One region of the Providencia sp. PROV_01 genome, then DNA from elsewhere that is predicted to be linked to it. Evidence: predicted binding sites of a transcription regulator. Region 1 holds the regulator's gene; each other region holds the start of a gene.
The links. Region 1 encodes LexA, which represses DNA repair genes until DNA is damaged. Its sites were predicted from a motif close to TNCTGTATGTACATACAGNA; they were not measured.

Region 1 (3,285 bases):
ATTATGGCGCATCGTGTCGGTACTAATCAGGATGGAGGTTATATACTCGAAAATCGTAACAGCGGCAAAGTTGACTACTTTGGCATTGATTTAGGGACTAACGGGCAAATTACCGATTGGTTGGAAGCGGGTTTAAGTTACGGCTACATTCATGCTGATCCAAAACACTACAGCGTTAAACATGTTGCTGAATTACCTATCCACAAAGCCTTCGCTTGGGTGAAATTTACCCCTTATGAGCCATTCAGCATCACTGTAACCGAAGAAGCAAGAAGCTGGGCCTTTAATTATGTCGATGCAGATAGCAAAGTGCGTGGATATGCCAAAACTGACCTACGTTTAGATTATGACTTTGGACAAGGAATATCTGTTAATACATCAGTTAATAACTTATTCGATAAATCATATGAATATACTAATGGGTATATCGAAGAGGGTCGTAATTATTGGTTAGGTATTGAATATAAATACTAATCTAAATATATTAGGCAATGACTTTAATCATTGCCTAATATTATATAAATAAAATAAGATTAATCTGTGCTCCTGCAAAAATAATAAACATAAACCCCATAAAGTAAGCTTTAGAGGGTGAGAAAAGAAGGTTGTAAATTAAAGGCAAGATAAGTCTTAATTAAAATTACATCAAATTAAAACTAAATCTTTCAATTAATTGTTCATCATGAGTTATGAATTTATAATAAATTTGTTTAATATATGTTTCATTTTATCTGTTTATTTTTAAATAAAATTAAATATCATTTTTTATATTTTATTTATTAGTCAAAAAAACTCAGCAAAGCTAAAATTTTTTGATAGCACCGCATTCATCTCTTGATTCTCAATAGTTCAAGAAACTGTGATAAACTTGTGTGCAGTAAACATTTGCATTTTTCAACGGGTGGGGTCAGTAAAATGGAAAAGATGAGTGAAAAAAAAGTTCTTGCGATGGCAGAACATATTTGCCAATCAAGAGGCGTCAGGTTGACACCACAGAGAGAAACGGTATTGAGCCTAATAGCACAACAGCATGGTGCGATCAGTGCTTATGATTTACTCGACTTACTACGTGAAATTGAACCTCAGGCTAAGCCACCTACCGTTTATCGTGGCCTTGAGTTCTTAATGGAGCAAGGTTTTATCCATAAAATCGAATCAACCAACAGCTATGTTGTTTGTCACCATTTTGATAACCCAAGCCATATCTCTGTTATGTTAATTTGCGACCAGTGCGGAAGCGTAACGGAAAGTGATTGCACAACGATAGAAGCCGCAATTATTAATTTGGCAGATGAACACCAATTCCGCTTAAGGCATACCGTAGTGGAAAACCATGGTTTATGTAAAAATTGCGACGAAGTGAATAGCTGCCAAGATCATGAACATTGTCATCATAACCACGAACAACCTGTAACCCCTAAGAAAAAGTAAATAGCCGGACTGCTAGATCGTTTGATGAAATGCAAAGAGAAAATAGAGAAGAGAAAAATATAAGAAAGGAAACAAAACAGGCAGACTTCAGAATAAAACCATGAAATCTGCCTGCAATCGTCTTCACCGTCTGTAACACAGCTGGTTGCTAACGAAAATTAATACCAATCACTGTTACGAATAACCCCAACCGCTAAACCTTCAATAGTGAAATTTTGCTGACGCAAGTCAACAACAATAGGTTCGAATTCTGGGTTTTCTGCTATTAACTCAACACGGTTACCCTGTTGCTTAAAACGTTTAACAGTGACTTCATCTTCGATACGTGCAACCACTACTTGCCCGTTATGTACATTTTGTGTTTTATGCACAGCTAATAAATCGCCATCCATAATACCAATATCTTTCATGGACATCCCATTCACACGCAATAAGAAATCTGCATGTGGTTTAAACAGCTCAGGGTCAACTTGATAGTGGCTCTCAATATGTTCCTGTGCTAATAATGGTTCGCCAGCGGCTACACGTCCAATCAGAGGTAACCCCTGATCTTCGGTTTCTTCTTCAAGAAGCAGACGAATACCTCGAGATGCACCTGAGACGATTTCAATAACCCCTTTACGCGCTAAGGCCTTTAAATGCTCTTCTGCCGCATTAGGCGAACGAAAACCAAGGCTTGCTGCTATCTCAGCGCGTGTAGGAGGCATACCCGTCTGCGAAATGTGGTCACGCACTAGATCGTAAACCTGCTGTTGTCGAGCCGTCAGTGCTTTCATTCCGTTCCCCTGTTTGTTTATACAGTCAAGCTGTGAGTATATACAGGTAAATGAAGATTTGGAACAGTTAAATCGCTCAATTTAAGCATTTGTTATCGATTTATTTTCTTTTTACCTGATTAAGTAACCAAACACCTTAACCAGGGAAATAGCGCTGCCATAATACGAGTACCCAAATAAACAACGCTAAACCGATACTCACAAATACCGCGGCAGAACCAATATCTTTAGCTCTCCCTGAAAGTTCATGATATTCACTTCCGATACGGTCAACTACGGCTTCTATCGCGCTATTCAGTAATTCGACTATTGCCACCAGAACAACAGAACTCACTAACAAAATCCTATCTATATAGCTGATATCTAAATAAAATGCGATAAAAATCGCGATAATTGCAGCAACAGATTCTTGCCTAAATGCGGCTTCATTAACCCAAGCTGCCTTCAAACCTTTAAGGGAATACCCCGCAGCTTTAATCACTCGCGTGAAGCCCTTAACTTGACTCGCCATATTTATTCCTTAAAAAATACAAACAATAATCGATTTTTACGGTCAAAGTGAATTGTCAGTAACAGATCTAACCATGTATTTCTGGTATGATTGCGCAGCATTGTTAACAAGAGGCTATAATCATTTATGTCACTATGGCGTAAAATATATTACAACACGTTGAATTTACCACTTAAATTATTGGTAAAAAGTAAACTAATTCCTTCGGATCCCATCACTGAGTTGCAGCTTGATGTCAACAGGCCAACCCTATACGTATTACCTTATCATTCGAAGTCTGACCTCCTCACGCTACGGCACCAATGCTTAGCTATTGGTCTGCCAGACCCGCTGGTCGACAATGATATCAATGGAACGAAGCTTCCGGCCTACGTTTTTATCGATGATGGCCCACGTGTTTTTCGCTATTATTCACCGAATCCACGTAAGGATTCAGTAAAAACATTCCATGCTTATTTAGATTTGCATAAAAACAACCCAAATCTAGATATTCAAATGCTACCGGCATCCGTGATGTTTGGGCGCTCACCTGGTCGTGAAGGCCATACCCCAGCACCACCACTGAAA
Region 2 (3,285 bases), 1.6 Mb from region 1:
TCAGGTCTCGGTTGGCGTTGTTGAAACTCCAAATAAGGGAGATATCAATGTCATTGAAATTACAGCCGCACCTCAGGTCATGGGCATAAATGATGAAGACAAAGAGCAGTATTCGTTTAAAATAAAAATAAAATATAACTTTTTATTTTCTGTAGACAATTCTATAGATATAGATTCCATTACCCCTGATTTTATAGATGAAAATAGATGGTATTTTTTAAATTTTGTAAATCATCAATTTAAGATGGATGCTTCGATGATTTTAGATAGAACTGATATTAAAGGATTAAATATACCATATTCTACTTGATAGGGCGTTTATATTTGTGCAAGCCTTTGTTTTTGGCTTGCGCAACACTGCTATAAAGATATTACACCCACAGCTTCTTGAATTTCAGACATCCAATCTCCATAATTAAATACCTATTTTAGTGTTTCCTCAATATATATTTTCTTTTCATTTTTCCCAAGACTATCAATAGACATATTATCTTGATTACTCCAGTTTACATCGATATTTAGATAGAGGTCTTAACGGAAGAATAAGCGAAAAGGGTAGAGCAGGAAGGCCAAAATGAGGCCTAATCAATGTATTTTTCTATCAAGGTTGATTCATTAACTGATAACATACTAGCAATGTTCTTCAAATCATCTACGTAGATAGATGACTCACCATTTTCACACTTTATATATTTAGCTTCGGAAATCGTGAGATTCTTTGCTATTTCTGAAGTTGATATATTTTTTGATAAGCGCAATTCCTTAATAAATTCACCAATAGTTTTATTCGACATGTTTTCTATCTTTAGCCTTTTTTGATGACAGATGAAGATACTCTTCAATAAAGTTCATCACTTTATGAATCCTTTTCTCGTCCACGAGTTCCCAGTTTTGACCAAGCATAAACTCGTCAATTGAAATACCTTTGTAATCTATCTCAGTTCTATAAAAAACGTAAATCTTTGACAGCTCCGTGTGAGATGGCTCTCTATTTTCGTTGATACAGTTTAGTGCAAGTAAAAGTAATTGATTGTTGTTCATGTAACCTCCGATTATGAGGTCGTATGATATGTGAGCCACAGGGTGGATTATATCAAGAACAGTCGGAAAAATATAAATCTTGCTTGCTAGTATGATGTAGAGGCATGTAAAAATAGGGCTTTACATACGCATAAAATGATCAAATAATACTGTGTATTTATACAGTATTATTGGTGTCGTATGAAACTAAGATTAATTGAAACAGATGATTTACTAGCAAGCTTCCCTCTCTTTCTTGACCGAGTGCCAGCAGGTTTTCCATCACCCGCTGCGGACTATGTTGAAGACCGCATAAATTTAAATAGCGCCCTCATTAAGCACCCTGAAAGCACATACATGCTCAGGGTCGAAGGCAATTCAATGATTGATGCAAATATCAATGATGGTGATGTTGTTATTGTTGACAGCGCGGTCACAGCAAAAGAGGGGGATATCGTTATAGCTAGCTTCGAGGGCGAATTTACGGTTAAGAAACTACACCTCAAAACGTTTGGGGTTACATTAGAAAGGACATTGAGAGAACTCAATGGTGAGCCATGTATTGAATTAGAAGAAGTCCGAAAAATAAAACAACAAATTCTTTGTTCAGTTCATTTGGCCAGAAAGTTTTAGATATAGAAACAATGCGTAAGGCTGTTTGTGATTATGCAGAACGAGCAGCAGAAAAATTAAGAGAAGAAAAGCAACGCTGCAAAATTATTGGGTTGTTTATTCAAACTAGCCGGCATGCATCAGGCGAAGATTACGCGAATAGCATTAATATAAAACTCGAATACCCCAGCAGCGACACCAGAGATATTATCAATGCAGCAATGCGAGGGTTAAATATTATTTGGTGTGACGGTTACCGGTATTATAAAGCAGGCATCATACTATCTGATTTTACCGATTCAGCTGTTACCCAGCTTGATATGTTTTCAACACAAAAGCCATTTCGTAATAGCGATGAGTTAATGAAAACATTAGACGCCATTAATAAGAGCGGGCAGGGTAAAGTGTGGTTTGCAAGTAAGGGCGGTGATAGTGGATACAAAATGAAAAGAGAAATGTTGTCGCCTGCTTACACGACAAATTTTGATGAATTACGAGTGGTTAAAAGCTAAGAAATGGGCTGGACGTTTTAACTGTATTGCTGAATAAGTAAAAAAGGGTAGGGAGAGGAGCTGTGAAGTACAAACAATATGGACTTTACTTTTTGACCTGACACAACTGGGGCACAGAGCTAAATTGAATATAATTGGCTGCTTTGTGCCAAAAGCTGAAGTTGAATTTTGCCTATGTATCAATCATCGTGGGATGATGAAATAATCAGCGGCTTGAGTGTATATTCTAATCTTAATAGCTTATTTTAATAGGAAAATTAATTGAACAAGGCTCCTAAGTCGCTTAAATTCAATGGGGTTTTTTATATGTGGCAATGCATCAAGATTTAAAATAGACCTATTAAAAAGATTGATAAAGGGGGCTTTAATTATGACTCAAAATCCTTTTGAAGATTTTATAGAATTTATAACTAATCAGCATGGAGAAGAAATATGGATCACAGTCTATAAGACTGAAAAAATCAACAATTCAGATCACGACGGAGGAATGTATTGCGCTCTAGTTAGCAAAGAAAAAACAAAGAAAGCGATGGAGACACATGTATGGGATCTAATGATTGGCAGTGGTGGTCCTGGGTTTTGTACGTCATATGAAAATGGAAAAAGTCTTACCACTTACTATAAGAATCCAGATGAAGGATTCTTGAGACCTGTTCTTATTCGTGACTTTCATGGCAGAAAAGATAACTACATAGAAATCCTCGAGGAATTTCGCCTTTTTCATAATCTTTATCATGATTCTAAAAGTGGATCATACTTTAGTTTCGATGATTCCGGTGATGAAGTAGAAGTAATCAAAGTACAAAATGATGAGGTGAAAATCCGAAAAAGATATTTGCGCTCCTTTATGGCTGCATGTCAAATGAATCTTCTGCTTTATTTTGAATTAACGAGGCATTACAAGAAAAAATTGAATTACTCAAGTGATGAAAATCACAAAGAACTTATTTATACCATATATTCTGGAGAATCATATTCCAAAGGTTATATATCCTTCTCTAGAATATTAGGCAAAAAACTCATTACTTGTGAGAAAATAGATAAGAGTGGTATTTGGCCCTTTGAAGCAAAGAAAAATTTCCAAGATTTTATTATAGATGGTGACAGCGATGAACCAAAAACTTATTCATGTAACCCAGAA
Region 3 (3,285 bases), 1.4 Mb from region 1:
CGTTAAATTACCCGGCTGGCGGCTAGAAATTAGTTTTGCAGATTGCCTTAAAGGCCGTAGGCTAAAGTAAGCAGTAATTAAAATCGCTAACAGCATAATAGCCAAAATAAAAGCGAGGGGGATGGCGGTGCCTTCGGCTGGGCTACCTAATAAAGATTTACGGTCACTATAAGATTCGGCAATCACAACTTCAAAGGTATTTTTGTCATTCCATGCAGACGTAAAGTGCCAGTCTTTATGTAATACAGCGAGCTCAGAAACGGATTTCAGCGATGGAACGTGTAGCTTGTCACTGTTTCGATAATAGACATTTCCTTCTTTATCTCTAACAATCATAAACGGTCGATAACTAATATCGTCGCCACTTTCCATCGCCGTAGAATAAAGTTCTTGTAGATTATCAGCAATTTTATTGAAATATTCTGGCTTATCAGCAACCACATCAAGTGTTTTAGCAAACCCTTGAGTGATGACGTTCTGTTGTTCATTTAATTCATCATGAATTGAAGGCCAATAAAAAAATTGTAGCCAACCAACTAATAACAGCCAAAGAAAAATAACTGAACTAATTTGTAGTCCGAATGTATAAATAAAAAATGATTTAACTTTCACTTAGTGGTGCTTCTTTTTTTAATAAATAACCAATACCACGGATAGTAATTATACGCTCTTTACCTATTTTTCGGCGTAAATTATGAATATGAACCTCTAAAGAGTTACTTTCCACATCGTCTAACCCGAATAGACGCTGCTCTAAATCTGTTTTTCTGACAACATTATCCGCATTTCTTATTAATTCATAGAGTAATAAATATTCTTTCCCGGAGAGCAATAGCAATTGTTCATTAAGGGTCACTTGGTGATTAAGAGGATTTAATTGCAGGTTACCTAGTTGCCATATTTCAGATGAAAAACCAGCCATACGGCGGCTAACTGCTTTTACTCGAGAAATAAGCTCAGGCATAGCGAATGGCTTCGTTAAAAAATCATCTGCACCTGAGTCTAAACTAGAGACTAGGTTATCCATTTGGTTTCTTGCTGTAAGAATAATTATTGGGATAGTTTCCCCCATATTACGCCAAGTAATGAGCTCTTCATGGCCATCGCCATCAGGCAAGCCTAAATCTAAGAGCATTAAGTCAAAATTACGGGATGCAAGTTGTAATTTTGCGTCTGCAAGTAGCCTTACCCAACAAGGACTAAAGCCTGCCAATTCCAGCCCTCGACATAGTGCCTTTCCCAACTGAAGATCATCTTCGACTAATAGGATATTCATATTATCACCTCTATGAACAAGTATAAGCAGGCAGTGAGTGTCAGACAATATGCATAGTTCAAGTTTGAATCAGATTTAAGCATATCTTAAGGTTGGTTTAACTCATTTTTAAGGTACAAAGAAATAGATTGTTTATTATCATTTCATCACTCAAACAATAAGAGCATTGATAATGAAACAAGTATTTTATGAGGTGCCATTATTTATAGTAGCAATCGTATTTGCTTTAATCTTTATGGGGAAAGATTTCAATAATTCACCCTCAGTAAGCTTATCAACTCTAACGCTAAATGAAGTTTCTACTTGCGTGAATGTTGATAGCTGTATTTCACAAGTTAGAATAACTCGTGAAGGAAATAAAAAATTAAATCCAGTGAAAGAAATTAAAGCTTTTCTTAGGCATAAAATCTATTAATTAACAACGAGTAAAATTTAGATATGAGAAATTATTAAATAAGTAGTTTCTTTAATAATCAACGTATTGTCTTGCTTTTATTCTCCTGCAAGTAGAAGTGTTTTTGTTGATGAGGCTGGGTTTAATTACGACTTTTAGTAAAAGAAAAAGGAATGTTACACAATGGGTAAACATTCCTTTAAGTATTAGGTTAATCCACCGTTGTTTCTTCTGGGATCCAACCATCATCCATCCATATTTCTTCCAGTATCTCTTCAATACGAATTTTATCTTCCGTTATTTTAGTTCCAGAGATGTTAACGCGTTGTTGTGAGCTAAACCCAACCCGCGTTATCATATCTGGATATTGGTTTTGAAGTTTGCGTAAAATCTCAGTTTCAAGTGCTTGCAAAACAATTGAACTCGGTTTTTGTGGAGCGTTCTTATCAAATAATACTTCGATACGTAACATGATAGCCTCTAGCAAAGACTGTATTAATATACAGTATTTTTAGAACTATTAGGTAAAAAAGTCAATATAGAGCTACAAATATTTTTATCAGCGAATGGAGTGAAAAAATAATAGCAAGATAAAACAACAGGTTAATATTATGAGTGCACGATAAATAATTGTCAGAAAATTTAAAATAGGTATGCTAGAAAATATTTTTTATAAGGTGAGTTTTGATTAAATGTTACATGCTTTAAGAGTTTCAAGTGAAGATAGCGAAGCGATAGCAATGATTAACCAGTTGTATGACACAGCTTTTCCATTATATGAACAAAGAAGCTACCAAGGAAGAGAGGCAATATTAAATCATAGCGATTATTATTTGCTCAATTTCAAAGAGAATGACACTTTTATTGGTTTCATTGGTTGTTGGAAAATCGAAGATTATTATTACATTGAGCATCTTGCTATTTCCCCCATATTAAGAGGGCAAGGTTATGGGCAAAAGGTATTAAAACTGTTTTGTCATGATGTTGGTAAAGTGATTCTAGAAATAGACCCCATTATTGATGAAGTTAGCCAAAAACGTTGGTCTTTTTATCAACATTGCGGTTTTCAACAAACTGAATACGCTCACGCACATCCAAGTTATTACCCAGAAAATAAGCCGCATGAGCTTAGGGTATTAAGCTATCCAGAAGTGATAGCTCAAGAGGTGTATCAGCAATTTAATCACACCTTGCAAACGGTTGTGATGAATAAAGCGCTATTATAGTTCACCATTTAGATGGTTTTAATCAGATATATAGCAATAGATAAGTTCGGGATCATTATCATCTAAATTTTCAATGTATCCACTAGGAATAAAGCCAGCTTTTATTAAGAGTTGTTGAGTGGCTGTATTCGATTGGTTTGTAGATGTAAAAATTTTTGGGGTTTTACTCTGCATTTTTAGTTTATTAATTAAGGTGAGTCCAAGGCCTTGCCGACGATGGTTTTTATTTACCATTAATAACTCTATAAAAGCATGGGAATAGAAATAATAATGTAGAACACCATACGCCAATATTTCGTTGTTGGCTTCCAGTACATAACATATTTCTTGTTCGAGCCATTGGGTAATGTCTTCATAGCGTTCTGTCGTCGCAATGGTATCTATGGAAA

Region 2: the regulator LexA is predicted to act here: its motif matches at 1,189-1,208, upstream of umuD (translesion error-prone DNA polymerase V autoproteolytic subunit).
Region 3: the regulator LexA is predicted to act here: its motif matches at 2,159-2,178, upstream of ACU696_RS10850 (DinI-like family protein).

Annotation. Positions count from the first base shown of each region.
Region 1 covers NZ_JBRFKD010000002.1:793,954-797,238, reverse strand. The annotation lists gene ACU696_RS04380 (TonB-dependent receptor plug domain-containing protein) at 1-474, shown strand, start outside; gene zur (zinc uptake transcriptional repressor Zur) at 916-1,431, shown strand; gene lexA (transcriptional repressor LexA) at 1,590-2,207, opposite strand; gene ACU696_RS04365 (diacylglycerol kinase) at 2,344-2,718, opposite strand; gene plsB (glycerol-3-phosphate 1-O-acyltransferase PlsB) at 2,845-3,285, shown strand, end outside.
Region 2 covers NZ_JBRFKD010000002.1:2,394,179-2,397,463, forward strand. The annotation lists gene ACU696_RS11705 (hypothetical protein) at 1-310, shown strand, start outside; gene ACU696_RS11710 (helix-turn-helix domain-containing protein) at 582-794, opposite strand; gene ACU696_RS11715 (hypothetical protein) at 784-1,041, opposite strand; gene umuD (translesion error-prone DNA polymerase V autoproteolytic subunit) at 1,222-1,653, shown strand; gene ACU696_RS11725 (DUF4113 domain-containing protein) at 1,665-2,144, shown strand; gene ACU696_RS11730 (hypothetical protein) at 2,515-3,285, shown strand, end outside.
Region 3 covers NZ_JBRFKD010000002.1:2,240,964-2,244,248, forward strand. The annotation lists gene ACU696_RS10835 (sensor histidine kinase) at 1-612, opposite strand, end outside; gene ACU696_RS10840 (response regulator) at 602-1,276, opposite strand; gene ACU696_RS10845 (hypothetical protein) at 1,449-1,691, shown strand; gene ACU696_RS10850 (DinI-like family protein) at 1,882-2,142, opposite strand; gene ACU696_RS10855 (GNAT family N-acetyltransferase) at 2,363-2,896, shown strand; gene ACU696_RS10860 (GNAT family N-acetyltransferase) at 2,915-3,285, opposite strand, start outside.